Regions from separate parts of the Streptomyces sp. NPDC018045 genome, predicted to be linked through region 1. Evidence: riboswitches for the same ligand, from Rfam matches in the RefSeq annotation. Region 1 holds a riboswitch; each other region holds the start of a gene.

Region 1 (5,731 bases):
CCGTTCGCGGCCCCGGGGGGATCAGCCCTTGAAGCGCGGGAAGGCGGAGCGGCCCGCGTAGACCGCCGCGTCGTCGAGGATCTCCTCGATGCGCAGGAGCTGGTTGTACTTGGCGACGCGCTCGGAGCGGGCCGGGGCGCCGGTCTTGATCTGACCGCAGTTGGTGGCGACGGCCAGGTCGGCGATGGTGACGTCCTCGGTCTCGCCGGAGCGGTGCGACATCATGCACTTGAAGCCGTTGCGCTGGGCCAGCTCGACGGCGTCCAGGGTCTCGGTCAGCGAACCGATCTGGTTGACCTTGACCAGCAGGGCGTTGGCCGAGTTCTCCTCGATGCCGCGGGCCAGGCGCTCCGGGTTGGTGACGAACAGGTCGTCGCCGACGAGCTGCACCTTGGCGCCCAGGCGCTCGGTGATGCCGTTCCAGCCGGCCCAGTCGTCCTCGAACAGCGGGTCCTCGATGGAGACCAGCGGGTAGGCGGCGACCAGCTCCTCGTAGTACGAGGTCATCTGCTCGGCGGTGCGCTGCTGGCCCTCGAACTCGTAGACGCCGTCCTTGTAGAACTCGGAGGCGGCGACGTCCAGCGCGAGCGCGATGTCCTGGCCGGGGGTGTAGCCGGCCTCCTTGATCGCTTCGAGGATCAGGTCCAGGGCCTCGCGGTTGGAGCCGAGGTTCGGGGCGAAGCCGCCCTCGTCGCCCAGGCCGGTGGCCAGGCCCTTGTTCTTCAGGACCTTCTTGAGGGTGTGGTAGACCTCGGCGCCCCAGCGCAGGGCCTCGGAGAAGGACTCCGCGCCGATCGGGGCGATCATGAACTCCTGGATGTCCACGTTGGAGTCGGCGTGCGAGCCGCCGTTCAGGATGTTCATCATCGGGACCGGCAGCACGTGGGCGTTCGGGCCGCCCAGGTAGCGGAACAGCGGCAGGTCGCTGGCCTCGGAGGCGGCGTGCGCGACGGCCAGGGAGACGCCGAGGATGGCGTTGGCGCCGAGCGAGCCCTTGTTGTCCGTGGCGTCCAGGTCGAACATCGCCTGGTCGATCAGGCGCTGCTCGGTGGCGTCGTAGCCGACCAGCTCCGGGCCGATCTGCTCGATGACCGCGAGGACGGCCTTCTCCACGCCCTTGCCCAGGTAGCGGGCCGGGTCACCGTCGCGCAGCTCGATGGCCTCGAAGGCGCCGGTCGAGGCGCCGGACGGGACGGCGGCACGGCCGGTGCTGCCGTCGTCGAGGCCGACCTCGACCTCGACCGTGGGATTGCCTCGCGAGTCGAGAATCTCGCGAGCTACGACGACGTCGATGGACGGCACGTTGTCTCCTTCGTGGGTGACTGGAGTTCTGCAGCACGAGCCTAACGGCCTCCGGGGGTTCCGCTCGCCGCCAGCCCGGCCCTTGGACCGAATACACCCGCAAAGCCCCTGTTCACGGGACGTATGCCCGCAATGTTCGCTGAAGGGGGAAGTCGGCGGACGGGGTGGGGCCCGGCGGGCGGGGTGGGGCCCGGCGGGCGGGGCCGGCGGGGCGGGACCGGCGGGGCGGGACCGGCGGCAGGCCCGGCGGAGGGGGCCACGGCGGCCTCCGGGGGCCGGGGCGGCCGGGGCGGCCGGGGCGGCTGCGGGGGAAATGGAGAAGCCCCGCCGCGGCGCGTGCGGGGGACAGGCGCCGAGACGGGGCGGTCTCACGGGAAGAGCGGATTCCCGGGTCGAGGGGCCCCGGGGGTGCCGGGCGGTCCGTACGTACCGCCGTACGTACGGAGCGCCGTGGTCACCCGGGGACCCTCAGGGCGTCAGCCGGCTCAGACGGCCAGCTTCTGGCCCGGGAAGATCAGGTTGGGGTTGCCGCCGATGACGGACTTGTTGTTCGCGTAGACCGACTTCCAGTTCTTGCCGTGGGAAGCGGCGATCTTGGCGAGGGTGTCACCGGACTTGACGGTGTAGTTGCCCTCGGGGTTCGACTTCGGCGTCGACTTCTGGGCCGGGGCCGGGGTCTTGCGGGCCAGCTCCTCGCCCTGCTTGCGGGCCTGGGACCGCGAGGTCTCCTGCGGGGCGGAGTAGGAGCGCTGCGACTTGTAGGACTTGTGCGAGCTGCTGCCCTGCGAGGAGCCGCCGTCGGCCTTGGCGTTCGCGTTGCCCTGGCCCAGGTGGCCACCGGCGCAGGTCCAGGCGCCCGGGCCCTGGATGGCGAGCAGGCGCTCGGCCGCGGCGATCTGCTGGCTCTTGCTGGCCTGGTCGGCGCGCGGGGCGTACTGGGTACCGCCGGCGGCGGCCCAGCTCGAGTTCGAGAACTGCAGGCCACCGTAGTAGCCGTTACCCGTGTTGATCGACCAGTTGCCACCGGACTCGCACTGGGCGACGGCGTCCCAGTTGTTGCCCGCGGCGGAGGCGGAGGTGGCGCCCATCAGCGGGACGGCCACCGCGGCACCGGCGACGCCCGCCAGCGTGGCGACGCGGACGGCCTTGGAGGGACGACGGTGCTTGCCCTTGGAGTTCAGCATGGTTGTTCCTCACCGACGCCTGCGAGGTGAGCTGTCGGGTTCGGGCCATGTGAGTTGCCCGGCCGTGTGTGCTTCACACATGGCTTCACCCCAAGCCGGTTGGACCCGCTTCCGCGGGTGGGGCCGGCGCTTACCTTGGGTCCCCCGCTCCTGCCTTCGGCGCTCTCGCGTCGAGTGACCTCCGACCACCGGCAGGATTCGGCGTGTGATCGAAGGGCCCGCTTTGGCGAGCGATGAAGACGGTAAACAGGAACGGCCCGCCGGTTCAAACCCCTACATCTGAGGCCAGTTGGCCCCCAGACATCACAGGATCATCACATTTCCGCAGGTCGCCGCAGGTTTGGAAACAACGGACGGGACGGTCACCGCGCCCCTGAACGAGATCCATGTCTCACTTTCGCCAAAGCGGGCAAATGCCTACGAACTACCTCGACTGTTGCCCGAGTGCGAGCCGCTGACCAGGGTGGATAAGGTCCGGATCGCCCCCGATCACACTTTTGTTGGCCGCGTAGAGCGCCGGCCAGCCCCCGGAGACCCCGCGGTCCTCCGCGATCGCTGACAGGTTGTCACCCGGGCGCACGGTGTAGTCACCTGGCGCGCCCGGGTCCGTACGGTGCGCGTCGCCGCCCCGCGAGGGGCGCTCCCCGCCGGACCGTTCCGCGCCGTCCGCGCCGGAGCCCGCGCCCGTGCCCGCGCCGGAGCCCGCGCCCGTGCCGGCCCCCTCGTCGGGCTCGTCGGGCCGACCGCGGTGCTTGCCCGGCGACGGCGGCGCGGTGGGGCCCGTGGAGGCGCCGTCGCCCGGGATGCCCGGGCCCGCGGGCCGCGACGGGTCCTCCGTACGGCCCGTACGGGACGGGTCCGGCGTACCGGACGGGTCCGGCGTACCGGACGGGTCCGGCGTACCGGACGGATCCGGCGTACGGGACGGGTCCGGCTTCCCGGCCGGGCCGGTGGGCGACGGTGCGGGCTTCGGAGCGTCCGTACGGCCGGGCTCCGGCGTCCCGGACGGCCCGGAGGAGGACGGCGGGGCGGAAGGGGAGGACGGGGCCGGGGCCGGTGTCGAGGGCTCCGGCTGCGGGGTCGGCGTCGCCGTGCTGCCCGGATCGACGTCCGGCCCGCGGCCGCCCTGCTTGAGCCCGGCGTTCACCGCGCAGCTCGGCCACGCGTCGGGGCCACGCGCGGCGAGGATCGACTCGGCGACGGCTATCTGCTGCGAGCGGCTGGCCAGGTCGGGGCGCGAGGCGTACGCCGGGCCGCCGTGGCGGTCCCACATCTCCTGGGTGAGCTGGAGCCCGCCGTAGAAGCCGTTGCCGCCGTTGGCGCTCCACACGCCGCCGCTCTCGCACTGCGCGACCCGGTCCCAGGTGGCGGCGTCGGCGGCGTGCGCGCCGCTCGCGGCGAGCAGGGGCATGGCGAGGGCGCCTCCGGCGACTCCCGCCGTGACGAAGATGGCCGGAGCCTGACGGGGGCGTCGGTGACGGCCGTTCCCGGAGCGCATGCGGTTGCCTTTCGAGCGGCGGTTGAGTTGTCGTCGAGAGGCCGGGCCGCGCCGCCCGCCCCGGCCTTTCAGACGGATGAACGTAGCGGGGCCGCCCGCTCGTCACAAGCCGGTGTAGCGGAGATCACGCGCAGGTCACGGACCGGCGCGGCGTCACCTGGGTACGGGGGTGAACTCCACCGGCAGGGCCCGCAGCCCGCGCATGATCAGCCCGCCGCGCCAGCGCAGGTCGTCCGGTTCCGCGCCGAGCCGCAGGTCCGGCAGGCGGGTCAGCAGGGTGGCCAGCGCGGTCTGCCCTTCGAGGCGGGCCAGCGGCGCGCCCAGGCAGTAGTGGATGCCGTGGCCGTATCCGAGGTGCTGGTTGTCGCGCCGGGCCAGGTCCAGTACGTCGGGTCCCGGGAAGCGCTCCGGGTCCCGGTCGGCGGCGGCCAGCACGACCAGCACCGGGTCCCCCTCGGCGATCCGCTGCCCGCCGACGGTGAGGTCCCGGGTGGCGAAGCGCCAGGTGGCCAGCTCGACGGGGCCGTCGTAGCGCAGCAGCTCCTCCACCCCGGTGGCGAGCAGGTCCGTGTCCCCCGCGATGGCCGCCTTCTGGAGCAGCTCCCGCTGGGCGGGGTGGCGCAGCAGTTGGTACACACCGTTGCCGATGAGGTTGACGGTGGTCTCGAAGCCGGCGAACAGGAGAATGAAGGCCATCGCGGCGGCCTCGTTCTCGGTCAGGTGCTCGCCGTGGTCGGAGGCGCGGATCAGCCCGGAGATCAGGTCGTCGGCCCCCTCGTCGCCGAGGGACTCGCGCTTGCGGTGGATCAGTTCGGCGAGGTAGCCGCGCATCTTCTTCACCGACCGGGCGACGCCGCCGCGCGGCCCGCCGCCGTGCCGGATCATCATCCCGGCCCAGTCCCGGAAGTCGTCCTGGTCCTCCCGCGGGACGCCGAGCAGGTCACAGATGGCGTAGATGGGCAGCGGGAAGGCGAACTCGTGGATGAGGTCGGCCTCGCCGCGCTCCGCGAAGGAGTCGATGAACGCGTCCGTCAGTTCCTGTACGCGCGGCGCGAACCGCGCGATGCGGCGCGGTGTGAACGCCTTGGAGACCAGTCGGCGCAGCCGGGTGTGGTCCGGCGGGTCGATGTTGAGCAGGTGCGTCATCAGGTTGGCGCCGCGCTCGCCGGGGATGCCGACCTTGCCCTTGCCGTGCGCGGCCTCGCTGTGGTGCACCGGGTTCTTCGACAGCCGGGCGTCGGCGAGCGCCTGCCGCGCGTCCGCGTAGCGCGTCACCAGCCACGCCTCGACACCGCTGGGCAGCCGCGTACGGTGCACGGGCGCGTGCTCGCGCAGCCAGGCGTACGCCGGGTACGGGTCGGAGGCGAACTCCCACGTGAACAGCTCCGGGCAGGCGGGGGCGGCCGCCGGGCCGGACACGGGGCAGGCGGGCCCGGCCCCGGAAGGGTCCACGGGCCGCTCGTCGGAGGGGGAAGGGGTCTGCGGTCGCACCCCTCGACGTTAACCCCCGCCGAAGGACCCGCTGTGCCCGTCCTGCCAGCGCTTGCGCTCCCGGTCCTGGTCGTCGCCGTGCCGGGTGGGGGCGTTGCCGTAGTCGGGCAGTTCGTGCGGCGTCAGCCGGTGGTCGCCGTCGCGCGGCACCTCGTTCGGGTCGCGCAGCTCGCTCTCGTACCCGGTCGGGTTCTTGGGCGGTGTCGGCTGGGTCTCCGGCTCGGGCGGGTCGGGCTCACGGTCCCGGCGGCGCCTG
Region 2 (5,731 bases), on a different contig from region 1:
GGGCGCACACCGGCGGCCCGGCAGTGCTGCCGGGCCGCCGGCGCGAGGCGCTCAGGTGGTGGTGCGGTCGGTGGGTTCGCGGCTGCCGCACTTGGCCAGACCGCGACTGATCATGTATCCGACGGTCAGCAGCGTGACATAGAGCCACGCCTGGTCGGCGGGGAAGACGTCCACATCGGTGGCGCCGCCACCGACGACGGCGGAGGCGACCAGCACCGCCGCGACGGCGGCGAGGTAGACGAAGAACTCGGTGCTCTTGAACGCGGGCTTGGTCTCCGCGCTCGCGAGCCGCTCGGTACGGGTGGCCCGGGAGCGGCCGGATTCCGGATAGCCGGCGGATGAAGCGGTAGCCATCGCGTCCTCCTGGACTCGTCTCGGCCCGAGGAACTCGGGTCCGACCGGCGGGTACCCGGGCGGTCCGGGCCGGAACGGCACTCTCCGTACGGGCGGATTCCGCAAGGGCCCCTTTGGCCAGGGGTTCGCGCGTCAGGTGTCGCCTCGCGCTGCCCCGGGGACTGCCGGCGCTGACGCGTGGGGCGGCGGAGAAGGTCCGGCACACCGCGCGCCGGGCCTGCGCCGGATCGCGCGGGGCACTTCGGCCGGAACGTTGCACCGGCGGCGCGCGGGATCACGCGCCCCTCTGAAGACACAAAGCTCACGTCCGATCAGCCTGGCGCGCTCGCAACACCCCTGACGGCCCATGGGCTTTCGCTCTCAGCGAGCGCCCGCACTTCACCCACCGAAGGCATTGCTTTGGGCCAGTGCGCCGTGCTCCCATCTAGCCATACGTACGTCCTGTACATTTTTTACAGGCGCCCAGGGAAGAGGAGCTCCCCATGAACGGCCCCCAGGCCCGTCACGTCCTTCCGGAGTTCACCGAACACACCTCCTACGGGGCCCGCACCATGGACCCGTACTCCAAGCTGCTCAGCGAGCGGATCGTCTTCCTCGGCACCCCGGTCGACGACGCCAGCGCCAACGACGTGATCGCCCAGCTCATGCACCTGGATTACGACGCGCCCGACCGGGACATCTCGCTCTACATCAACTCCCCCGGCGGCTCGTTCACCGCGATGTCCGCGATCTACGACACGATGCAGTTCGTGGGGTGCGACATCGAGACGGTCTGCCTGGGCCAGGCCGCCTCCGCGGCCGCGGTGCTGCTGGCGGCCGGCACGCCCGGCAAGCGCCTCGCCCTGCCGGGCGCCCGCATCCTCATCCACCAGCCCTCGTTCGGCGAACCGGTGCGGGGGCAGGCCGACGACCTCCGGATCCAGGCGGACGAACTGCTGCGCACCCGCGCGCTTCTGGAGGAACTGCTCGTACGGCACACCGGCCGCCCCGCCGAACAGATCACCCAAGACCTCGAACGCGACAAGGTCTTCGACGCCGCGGCCGCCGTGGAGTACGGCCTCGTCGACGCCCTCACCCGCAGCCGCAAGCAGCACCCCACACCGACCGGCGCCAGGTGAGCCCGGGATGCTGCCACCCGAACTGCCGCCGCTGCCCGCGCTGACGCGCGCCGAGGGCGAGGTCATCGACAGTTACCTGGCGGTCGTGGACCTGCTGGGCCGCATCAACCCTGGTCGCGGTACGGACACGTACGGCGGACTGCGCGCCGCCCAGGCCCTGGTCGGCAAGTCCACCGCGCTGCGGGACGCGTTGGCGCTGATGCACGACCGGGGCGAGCGCGAGCTGCACGCGGGGACGCTGGCGCGGGCCTTGCGCGTACTGGACGGCGAGCGCCGGGCGCGGCTGGTCTGCGTACCACCGCCGCGCGGTTGACGCGACGGGGCGACGCCGCGGCCCTCACCGGCGGGATGAGGCCGTGTCACGAGCGCGCGGCCGTACCGGCGCCGCCGCACAGACCGGGAGGGTGTCCGGACGGGGGTCGGACGCCCTCCCTCCCCCTCCGGCACACGAGAACCCCGTCCCCCCGCGCGACACACGCCAGGCAGGGCGGACAACGGCGGCCATGAGGTGCCACCGCGGCGCGGGGACCCACCCGAATGCCGACACGAAGCCCGATCGGGCTCGCCCGAACGGCGTATCCGCGAGGCCCCGCGCTGCGCCACACGGCTTGCGCGGCATGCGTACGTGTCGCCCGGAATGCCTCGTTCCGGGGCTGGTACGCGGGTCCTCACCCGGCACGGATTTCCCTCACATGGCCTCCCGTCCACCCGAACGGCGCAGACGTGACCAAGCTCACATCCATCCGTTTCTGCTCGGAATCCGGCCGCGAGGTGCGCAACGATCGCTTCGACGACAAGCCCCCGCCACAGCGGTGGGGCGGTCCGGACGGACGCCCAATCCTGCCGCCGTACCGGATGCCTGGTCGATGTGCCTGGACCGGCAGGAGCGGAGGACCCGAGCACGACGGGACCGCCGGCCGACACGCGCCGGACGGCCCCTTGGGGTGAAGTCACAACCACGACCGGGCATCTTCGCCTGCCCGAACCCGACAGGTACTCCTTCGCAGGCGGCTGACGAAGGGTTGCGCATGACTGCGCGTACCACCACTTCCCCCCTGCCGGCGCGGGTCCGAGTGATCTCCTTCATCGCCCTCGCCACGCTCGGCGGAACACTGGTCGTACCAGGGGCCACCGAGGACGCGGAAGCCGCGCCCTCGGCTTCCGCGCTGCGGGTCGCCGCCTCGAAGAAGGGGGCGCCTTACAAGTACGGAGCCAGCGGACCCCACCGTTTCGACTGCTCGGGACTGACGCTGTACTCGTTCAAGCGGGCCGGCAAGCGGCTGCCGCGCACCGCGGCGGCCCAGTACAACCGCACCCGGCACCTGTCCGCGTCCGCGCGCCGCCTCGGTGACCTGGTCTTCTTCCACTCCCGCCGCGGCATCTACCACGTGGGCATCTATGCGGGGAACGGCAAGATCTGGCACGCGCCCAAGCCCGGCACCGTGGTGCGGCTGGAGCGGATCTGGTCACGCAGCGTTTCGTACGGGCGGGTGCGCTGAGGCGCGGGCCGTCGGGGGCGCGGGCCGCTGATGCGTTGATCCGCTGAACCTCGGTTGCGGAGTCCCGGGTCCCGGTTCCGGGTCCCGGGTTCCGTGAGGGCGTACGCGCGGGGCCCGTGTGGCCGCGGAGGTCCTTGCCACCCGTGCGCGACACCTCCCGTGCGTACGCGGGTGCGAACTCCCGTACGCGCGTGTGCCTTCGAGGAGTGATCAACGCGTCGGCGGATACCCGCACGCAATGGCCCCCCTCACCGACGACGACCGGCACGATCTGTCCGAACCCACCGCACCGCCGGGGACATCCGGACCGCCCGAGCCGCACCGGCCGCCGGACTCCGCCCGGTACACCGCGTGCGCGGACCGCAACGAGACGCCCTTGGAGCGCTACGACCGCAACTTCGGCGAACTGCTCCAGGAGCTGCGCGTCCTGCAGACCGGTGTGCAGATCCTGTTCGCCTTCCTGCTGACACTGGCGTTCACCCCGCGTTTCGTGTCCCTGGACCCCACGCAACGCGCGTTCTACGTGGGTACGTTGTTGCTGGCCGTCCTGGCGACACTGCTGCTCACCGCGCCTGCCGCGGTGCACCGGGTACTGTTCCGGCGGCGTGCGAAGGGGCTGATCGTGGAGGTCTCCGCACGGCTGACGGCGGCCGGTATGGCGGTGCTCGCGCTGGCCCTGGCCGGTGCCGTCCTGCTGGTCGTCGATGTCGTACTGGGGCGCGGGGCGGGCGTACTGGCGGGTTCGGTGACGCTGGTGACGTGCGGCGGCCTGTGGGCGCTGCTGCCCCACGTGGTGGGCCGGCTGAACGGGCACATCAAGCCGCCGGCCCGCGACTCGTCCTCCTGAGCGCCCGGCGCCCCTCCGGAGGCCGCGGGGCGAGGGCGCCGCGCCGCCGAGATCTTTTGTGACCTGGTCGTCCTTGCTTTGGCGACGGCGAACCGATGAAGTCTCCTTAGCACGTGAGGAGACCCATGCACCGGCACCCGCCCCAGCGCTCGCACCCCAGGACCGACTCGTGAACCTGCGCGGACTTCTGCGCCGCCACTCCCCCGCCACCCCCTGCCCGGCCTGCGGCAGCACGGACGTGCTGTGGGAGGACGAGGGTGTCTACGGCGCCGGCGAACTGCTGTGGTGGTGCGCCTCCTGCCTGCACCAGTGGCACCCGGGCGACCTCGGCACCGGCCCGGCCGTGGGTCCCGCGACTCCCGTGGGCTCCATGGGTTCCGCGTCCCCCGAAACTCCCGTAGACCCCGCACCATTCACACCTCCCACACCACCCGGGCCCCTCCCACCTGCCGCACATTCAGGGCCCCCCACCCCTCCCGGCCCCCCGACGATCCCGCCGCCCCCGCTCCACCCACCACCGGGCGCGGTGCCGACCACCCCCGGCCCCGCCACCGTCGCCGAACGCGCCATGTACGCCGCCGGACTGACCCCTCTGGTCCCCTGCCCCGGCGCCTACGAGCCGTGGCTGTGCCGCTGTTCGCGCTGCGGCCGCGAGACCAGCCCCACGTACCGGCAGGTACGGGACGACGGTGTGGGCTGCGCGTGCGGTACGGGCCGTCGCCGGCGGCCGCGCTTCCGCACCAAGCCCTGAGGCAGCCGTACGGAGCACGTGGGGGTGACCCGAAACCGGCGAAACGTGCCGCTACGGCAGCTTCCACGGCAGGGTGATCCAGACGGTCTTGCCGCCGGATGCGGTGGGCTCGACCGTCACCTGCCCGCGGAACTCCGCGGTGAGGAAGCGGACGATCGCCATGCCCCGTCCGCTGTCCTGCTGCACGGCGGCCGGCAGCCGTTTCGGCCAGCGCGGATGGTCGTCGGTGACACCGATCCGCAGCCGTTCGTCGCGGTCCAGCCGGACGTCGACGGTGAACGCCGGCGACCGGCCGAACGTGTGCTGCACGGCATTGGTGGCCAGTTCGGAGACGATCAGACGCAGGGTGTCGGCCGTCTCCGTCCCGTCCGGCAGGCCCCATTCGGCCAGCACGCCGGTGACGTACCTGCGGGCCGCCGCGACCGATTCCGGTGCGCTGGGCAGAGTGAGTGAGGATTCCTGGTGGTCTGCCATCGCGACGCCGTCCCTTTCCCACCGAGGCTCGACTCCGGCCCGCCGCCGAAGGGAGCCGTCATCGCAACCGGCCCCCGGGCCCTTTCCGGTCCCTTCGGCTCCGGCCTCGGACTGCTGCTGTGCGCCAGCCTGCCACTCCCGCCGCGACGGTGCCGCGTCATCCACCAAGAAGTGCATATATCTGTCGCCCGAAGCGGTGAACTCTGCTACGCGAGACCGGATTTGCGCGGCACACTGTCGGATCGAAACCAGCCACCCGGGGCCGGGCGCACCCATGGCGCTCCCCCGTGGACCAGTAAGGAGGCCGCGGTATGCGGTACGGACCGGCGGTGCGCCGCCGCAAGCTGGGGGCGGAGTTACGGCGTCAGCGGACGCTGGCCGGGTTCACCAGCGGCGAGGCGGCCCGTCTCGTCGGGTGGCACCAGTCCAAGGTCAGCCGCATCGAGACCGGGCGCAGCGGTGTCCGGAAGGCCGACGTCGAACTGCTGCTGGACGCGTACGGCGTGCGTGACGCGGAGTTGCGCGCGCTGCTGGCGGCGCTGTGCGGGGGCGGGGCGCGGAACGGCGGCAGCGGGCGGCAGGGCTGGTGGCACACGTACCGCGACCTGTTGCCGCCGGAGTACCGGGACTTCATCAGCCTGGAGTACGGGGCGTCCCGGGCGCGCACGCTGGAGACGACGGTGGTGCC
Region 3 (5,731 bases), on a different contig from region 1:
ACTGGTCCAGGGCGCCGGCGGCTCCCTGAACGGCACCACCAGCTTCGAGCGCACCAACTACTTCGAGACCATGCCCGCCCACGAGCTGGAGCTGGCGCTCTGGCTGGAGGCCGACCGCATGGGCTCCCTGCTGACGGCGCTCGACGAGGAGTCCCTGGAGAACCAGCGCGACGTCGTCAAGAACGAGCGCCGGCAGCGCTACGACAACGTCCCCTACGGCACGGCCTTCGAGAAGCTGACGGCCATGGCCTATCCGGAGGGACACCCGTACCACCACACGCCCATCGGTTCGATGGCCGACCTGGATGCCGCCTCCCTGGAGGACGCGCGGGCCTTCTTCCGCACGTACTACGCGCCCAACAACGCGGTGCTGTCGATCGTCGGCGACATCGACCCCGAGCAGACCCTCGCCTGGGTGGAGAAGTACTTCGGCTCCATCCCCGGCCACGAGGGCAAGCAGCCGCCGCGCGACGGCTCCCTCCCGGACGTCATCGGCAAGGAGCTGCGTGAGGTCGTCGAGGAGGACGTCCCCTCCCGCGCCCTGATGGCCGCCTACCGCCTCCCGCAGGACGGCACCCGCGAGGCCGACGCGGCCGACCTGGCGCTGACGGTGCTCGGCGGTGGCGAGTCCTCGCGCCTGTACAACCGGCTGGTGCGCCGCGACCGCACGGCCGTGGCGGCGGGCTTCGGCCTGCTGCGGCTGGCCGGCGCCCCCTCGCTCGGCTGGCTGGACGTCAAGACCTCCGGCGGCGTCGAGGTGCCCGCCATCGAGAGCGCCGTGGACGAGGAGCTGGCCCGCTTCGCCGCCGAGGGGCCCAGCGCCGAGGAGATGGAGCGTGCCCAGGCCCAGCTCGAGCGCGAGTGGCTGGACCGGCTCGCGACGGCGAGCGGCCGCGCCGACGAACTGTGCCGGTTCGCGGTCCTGTTCGGCGACCCGCAGCTCGCCCTGACCGCCGTGCAGCGCGTCCTGGAGATCACCCCGCAGGAGGTGCAGGAGGTCGCCAAGGCCCGGCTGCGCCCCGACAACCGCGCGGTCCTCGTGTACGAGCCGACCGAGCCGACCGCCGCCGAGGACAACGACGAGGAGGCGGCCCAGTGAGCGACGCCGTCAGCAGCACGATGACCTTCCATCCGCAGCCGGCCGGCGGCGACCCCAAGCCGTGGGCCTTCCCGGCCCCCGGGCGCGGGCAGCTCCCCAACGGCCTCACGGTGCTGCGCAGCCACCGCCCCGGTCAGCAGGTCGTCGCCGTCGAGATCGACATCGTCGCGCCCCTGGAGGCCGAGCCCGCGGGCCTGGACGGCGTCGCCACGATCATGGCGCGCGCCCTGTCCGAGGGCACCGACAAGCACGACGCCGAGCAGTTCGCCGCCGAGCTGGAGCGCTGCGGCGCCACCCTGGACGCGCACGCCGACCACCCCGGCGTCCGGGTCTCCCTGGAGGTCCCGGCCTCCCGGCTGGACAAGGCGCTCGGCCTGCTCGCCGACGCCCTGCGCGCCCCGGCCTTCCCGGACAGCGAGGTCGAGCGCCTGGTGCGCAACCGCCTCGACGAGATCCCGCACGAGCTGGCCAACCCGGCGCGCCGCGCCGCGATGGCCCTGTCCAAGGAGCTGTTCCCGGCCGACTCCCGGATGTCGCGGCCGCGCCAGGGCACCGAGGAGACCGTCTCCCGTATCGACGCGGCGGCCGTGCGTGCCTTCTACGAGGCCCATGTGCGCCCCGCCACGGCCACCGCCGTCATCGTCGGTGACTTCACCGGCGTCGACCTGGACGCGGCCCTCGCGGAAACGCTCGGAGCCTGGACGGGCTCGCCCGCCGAACCGGTGAAGGCCAGCCCGATCACCGCCGACGACACCGGTCGCGTGGTGATCGTCGACCGCCCCGGCGCCGTGCAGACCCAACTGCTGATCGGCCGCATCGGCGCCGACCGGCACGACCGCGTCTGGCCCGCCCAGGTGCTCGGCACGTACTGCCTGGGCGGCACCCTCACCTCCCGTCTGGACCGGGTGCTGCGCGAGGAGAAGGGCTACACCTACGGGGTGCGCGCCTTCGGCCAGGTGCTGCGCTCCTCGGCCGACGGCGACGGCGCCGCGATGCTGGCCATCAGCGGTTCGGTGGACACCGCGTCCACCGGCCCGGCGCTGGAGGACCTCTGGAAGGTGCTGCGCACCCTCGCGGCGGAGGGCCTGACGGACGCCGAGCGCGATGTGGCCGTGCAGAACCTCGTCGGGGTCGCGCCGCTGAAGTACGAGACCGCGGCGGCGGTCGCCGGCACCCTCGCCGACCAGGTCGAGCAGCAGCTCCCGGACGACTTCCAGGCCCGGCTGTACGAGCGGCTGGCGCGGACCGGCACCGTCGAGGCGACCGCCGCGGTCGTCAACGCCTTCCCGGGCGACCGGCTGGTGACGGTCCTGGTGGGCGACGCCGCCGAGATCGAGGAGCCGGTCAAGGCGCTCGGCATCGGCGAGGTGACGGTCGTCAGAAGCTGACGGCACGACACCGGCGCGGGCGGGGCCGTCGGCCGCCGACGGCCCGTGCCCGGGCGGGTGACGAACGGTCACCCGAGGGATCCAGTGGTGCGCAGGTGCCACTGGATCTTCTTTATGTCCCAATTGTTGGGGGTGGTTGCACGGTGCCCGTGTGGCGTACGGCACAAATTCGGTGTTCTGTTTGCCGATTGAAAGTTGCCCCGTTTAGCGTCGATCCGGCTGTCCGCAGGATCACCGCCGCAACCGCGGCACGGACAGTCATCGCCGAGTCCCCGTACGGCGCGAGCCAGGGGAGCCGGGGACCCATGTCCCTTGGGGTGAATCGGACGCCTTCCCGGAGGCGCCCGTAGGAGACCTTCCTGCTCCGAACCCGTCAGCTAACCCGGTAGGCGAGAGGGAAGGAAAGGACACAGCCAGCCCATGGCGTTCACCCGTGCCACCGGGAAGCACCGTGGTCCGAGCCGCAGCGCGCGGACGACCCGTAACCTCGCCGGCATAGCCACGCTCGCCGCGTCCGGCGTCATCGCCTCCGTCGCCTCCCCGGCACTGGCGGCCGGCAACCCGGACGACGCGAGCACCCACGACACCGGCTTCCACCAGGCCGTCGTCCTCGGCGACGAGCTCGCCGAGCAGATCGAGGCGCAGGCCGACGCCCAGCAGGAGGCCGCCGACGCCGCCGCCGCGCAGGCCAAGGCCGAGGCCGAGGCGCGCAAGCAGGCCGAGGAGGCCAAGCGCCAGGCCGAGGCCGAGGCGAAGAAGGAGCGGGAGGCCAAGGAGCGCGCCGCCCGCGAGGCCGAGCGCAAGCGCCTGCTCACGTACGTCGCCCCCGTCGACGGCTCCTACGTGTCCACCAGCTACAAGGCCTCCAGCGGCCTGTGGTCCTCCGGCAGCCACACCGGCGTCGACTTCCACGCCGCCTCCGGGACCCCCGTCCACGCCGTCGGCTCGGGCACCGTCGTCGAGACGGGCTGGGGCGGCGCGTACGGCAACAACGTCGTCATCAAAATGAACGACGGCACCTACACGCAGTACGGCCACCTGTCGTCCATCAGTGTCTCGGTCGGCCAGACCGTCACCCCGGGCCAGCAGATCGCCCTGTCGGGCGACACCGGCAACACCACCGGGCCGCACCTGCACTTCGAGGCCCGCACCTCCGCGGAGTACGGCTCGGACATCGACCCGGTCGCCTACCTGCGCTCGCACGGCGTGAACGTCTGACGCGCACCCGTCCCCCGTACGATGCCCCGGCCTCCGTGGCCGGGGCATCTTCGTGTCCGGGGCCGGCCCCGGACACGGTCGCGCCCATATGCCGTCGTACGCGGTCCCGGCCAAAAAATAGCCATGAATTCGCCGCGACTGTCGGCCAATGCCTTCCCGTCGAATAGAGTCGCACCGAATGTCGCCGCCCGGCGTCATTTCCGGGTGTTCTCAGGGGATTACGGCGGAGGCACAGGTGGTGCGAGGCCCTCTTTCCGCGCATGTGGTGTGCACGGCGATCCGCGACGACATCGTATCCGGCGTTCTTCCGCCGGGCAGCCGGCTGATCGAGGAGTTGCTGGCCGGCCGTTACGGGGTCTCCCGTGTTCCCGTGCGCGAGGCGCTGCGGACGTTGCAGTCCGAGGGCTTCGTCGCGATCCGGCACCACGCGGGCGCCTGCGTGGCCGAGCCGACCGAGCGCGAAGCGGCCGACGTCCTGGACATCCGGGCGCTGCTGGAGCCGCTCGGCGCTGCGCGCGCCGCCGCCCGCCGCACCGCCGCGCACCTCAAGGTCCTGCGCGGCGTCGTACGGTTGGGCCGGGAGCGCGCCCGGCACGGCCACCGGGCCGAGCTGCGCCAACTCGACGGCTGGTTTCACGAGACGCTCGCCCAGGCGTCCGGCAGCGCCGCCATGGCGGCGCTGCTCACGCAGCTCCGGCGCAAGATCGAATGGATGTACACAGTCGAGCTCCCGGCCCGCGACGAGCGCTCCTGGGAGGAGCACGGGGCGGTGCTGGACGCGGTGAGCCGCGGAGACGCCGAGCGGGCCCGCGCCCTGATGGCGGCGCACATCGAACGCTCGCGCCCGGTGTACCGGCTGCGCCCGGTGGTCCCGGCGCCGGCGGTGAGAAGTTCGAAACGGACCGTAAACACGGCGCGCGAGCAGAATTAACATGACGGCCGTATACAAGCGGTAGGGGATTGGCCGGAAACGGAAAGCAGGCGGGACGTCAAGGCATGGAGGTGTGGTGGGGAATTCCCGGGAGGGGTCTGAAATCCCGTCCCCGAAAGGCCTCGGAAGTCCCCGGAAAGTGGTGTACGGGATTTACGGGCGGCCTCGCCGATTCCACGCGTCATGCCGAGCGGCCGGCCGGGAATTCGCGCCCCGCCCCGCGGGCTCCCCGGCGGGCGGGCACACAAAAGCGGCCCCGCCCGGCGCCGGAAACCCGGCTACCGCGGCGGAGCCGCGAACACAGTGACCCGCGAGGCGGTTCAGACGGTCTCCGGGAGCTCCTCGAGGCCCTCGGCGACCAGCTTCGCGAGACGGTCGAGCGCGGCGTCGGCGCCCTCGGCGTCGGAGGCCAGCACGATCTCCTCGCCACCCTGGGCGCCCAGGCCCAGCACGGCCAGCATGGAGGCGGCGTTGACCGGGTTGCCGTCGGCCTTGGCGATCGTCACGGGGACCCCGGCGGCGGTGGCCGCACGGACGAAGATCGAGGCGGGGCGGGCGTGCAGACCCTCGGCCCAACCGACATTGACGCGGCGCTCAGCCATGGTGTTGCCCTTCAAGTCGTAACGGTTGTCTAGACCAGTGTCTCATGGCGCCGGGAGTGCTCCGGCAGCCCGCGACCGCGCTCACGACCGCGCTCACGACCGCGCTCACGACGGCGCTTTCCGCAGGCCGGGGGCACCGTACCCGCGGGTGGCGGGCGCGCGATCACACCGTCCGCCTCGTGGGCGGCCGCCCGGTACCGTCCCAGCCTGCCCCCGCCCGCATGCGCCCGCACCCGCCCGCACACCGAGCCGGTTGTCGGTGGCGGGCCGTACGCTGTCCCCCATGCAGAGCCCGTCGGACAGCGTCTACCCGGCCCACTGGGAAGCCGATGTCGTGCTGCGCGACGGCGGCACCGCGCGTATCCGCCCCATCACCCCCGACGACGCGCAGCGCCTGGTCTCGTTCTACGAACAGGTCTCGGACGAGTCGAAGTACTACCGCTTCTTCGCGCCCTACCCGCGCCTGTCCGACCGCGACGTGCACCGCTTCACC

The links. A riboswitch is a leader RNA that binds a small molecule or an ion and turns the genes downstream of it on or off. The one in region 1 is predicted to bind cyclic di-AMP.
Region 2: it holds a riboswitch for cyclic di-AMP, as region 1 does, so the genes downstream of both, ACH4EB_RS36280 (C40 family peptidase) here and ACH4EB_RS16215 (transglycosylase family protein) in region 1, are expected to answer to the same signal.
Region 3: it holds a riboswitch for cyclic di-AMP, as region 1 does, so the genes downstream of both, ACH4EB_RS26765 (M23 family metallopeptidase) here and ACH4EB_RS16215 (transglycosylase family protein) in region 1, are expected to answer to the same signal.

Annotation. Positions count from the first base shown of each region.
Region 1 covers NZ_JBIRFL010000005.1:567,026-572,756, reverse strand. The annotation lists gene eno (phosphopyruvate hydratase) at 22-1,302, opposite strand; gene ACH4EB_RS16215 (transglycosylase family protein) at 1,788-2,486, opposite strand; cyclic di-AMP (ydaO/yuaA leader) riboswitch at 2,488-2,700, opposite strand; gene ACH4EB_RS16210 (transglycosylase family protein) at 2,911-3,897, opposite strand; gene ACH4EB_RS16205 (cytochrome P450) at 4,138-5,403, opposite strand; gene ACH4EB_RS16200 (DUF6479 family protein) at 5,485-5,731, opposite strand, start outside.
Region 2 covers NZ_JBIRFL010000038.1:31,057-36,787, forward strand. The annotation lists gene ACH4EB_RS36265 (hypothetical protein) at 52-354, opposite strand; gene ACH4EB_RS36270 (ATP-dependent Clp protease proteolytic subunit) at 837-1,472, shown strand; gene ACH4EB_RS36275 (hypothetical protein) at 1,480-1,785, shown strand; cyclic di-AMP (ydaO/yuaA leader) riboswitch at 2,332-2,497, shown strand; gene ACH4EB_RS36280 (C40 family peptidase) at 2,501-2,971, shown strand; gene ACH4EB_RS36285 (DUF6328 family protein) at 3,210-3,818, shown strand; gene ACH4EB_RS36290 (hypothetical protein) at 4,345-4,569, shown strand; gene ACH4EB_RS36295 (ATP-binding protein) at 4,621-5,043, opposite strand; gene ACH4EB_RS36300 (helix-turn-helix domain-containing protein) at 5,355-5,731, shown strand, end outside.
Region 3 covers NZ_JBIRFL010000015.1:17,176-22,906, reverse strand. The annotation lists gene ACH4EB_RS26775 (M16 family metallopeptidase) at 1-1,099, shown strand, start outside; gene ACH4EB_RS26770 (M16 family metallopeptidase) at 1,120-2,487, shown strand; cyclic di-AMP (ydaO/yuaA leader) riboswitch at 2,740-2,894, shown strand; gene ACH4EB_RS26765 (M23 family metallopeptidase) at 2,908-3,705, shown strand; gene ACH4EB_RS26760 (GntR family transcriptional regulator) at 3,971-4,636, shown strand; gene ACH4EB_RS26755 (HPr family phosphocarrier protein) at 4,957-5,238, opposite strand; gene ACH4EB_RS26750 (GNAT family N-acetyltransferase) at 5,522-5,731, shown strand, end outside.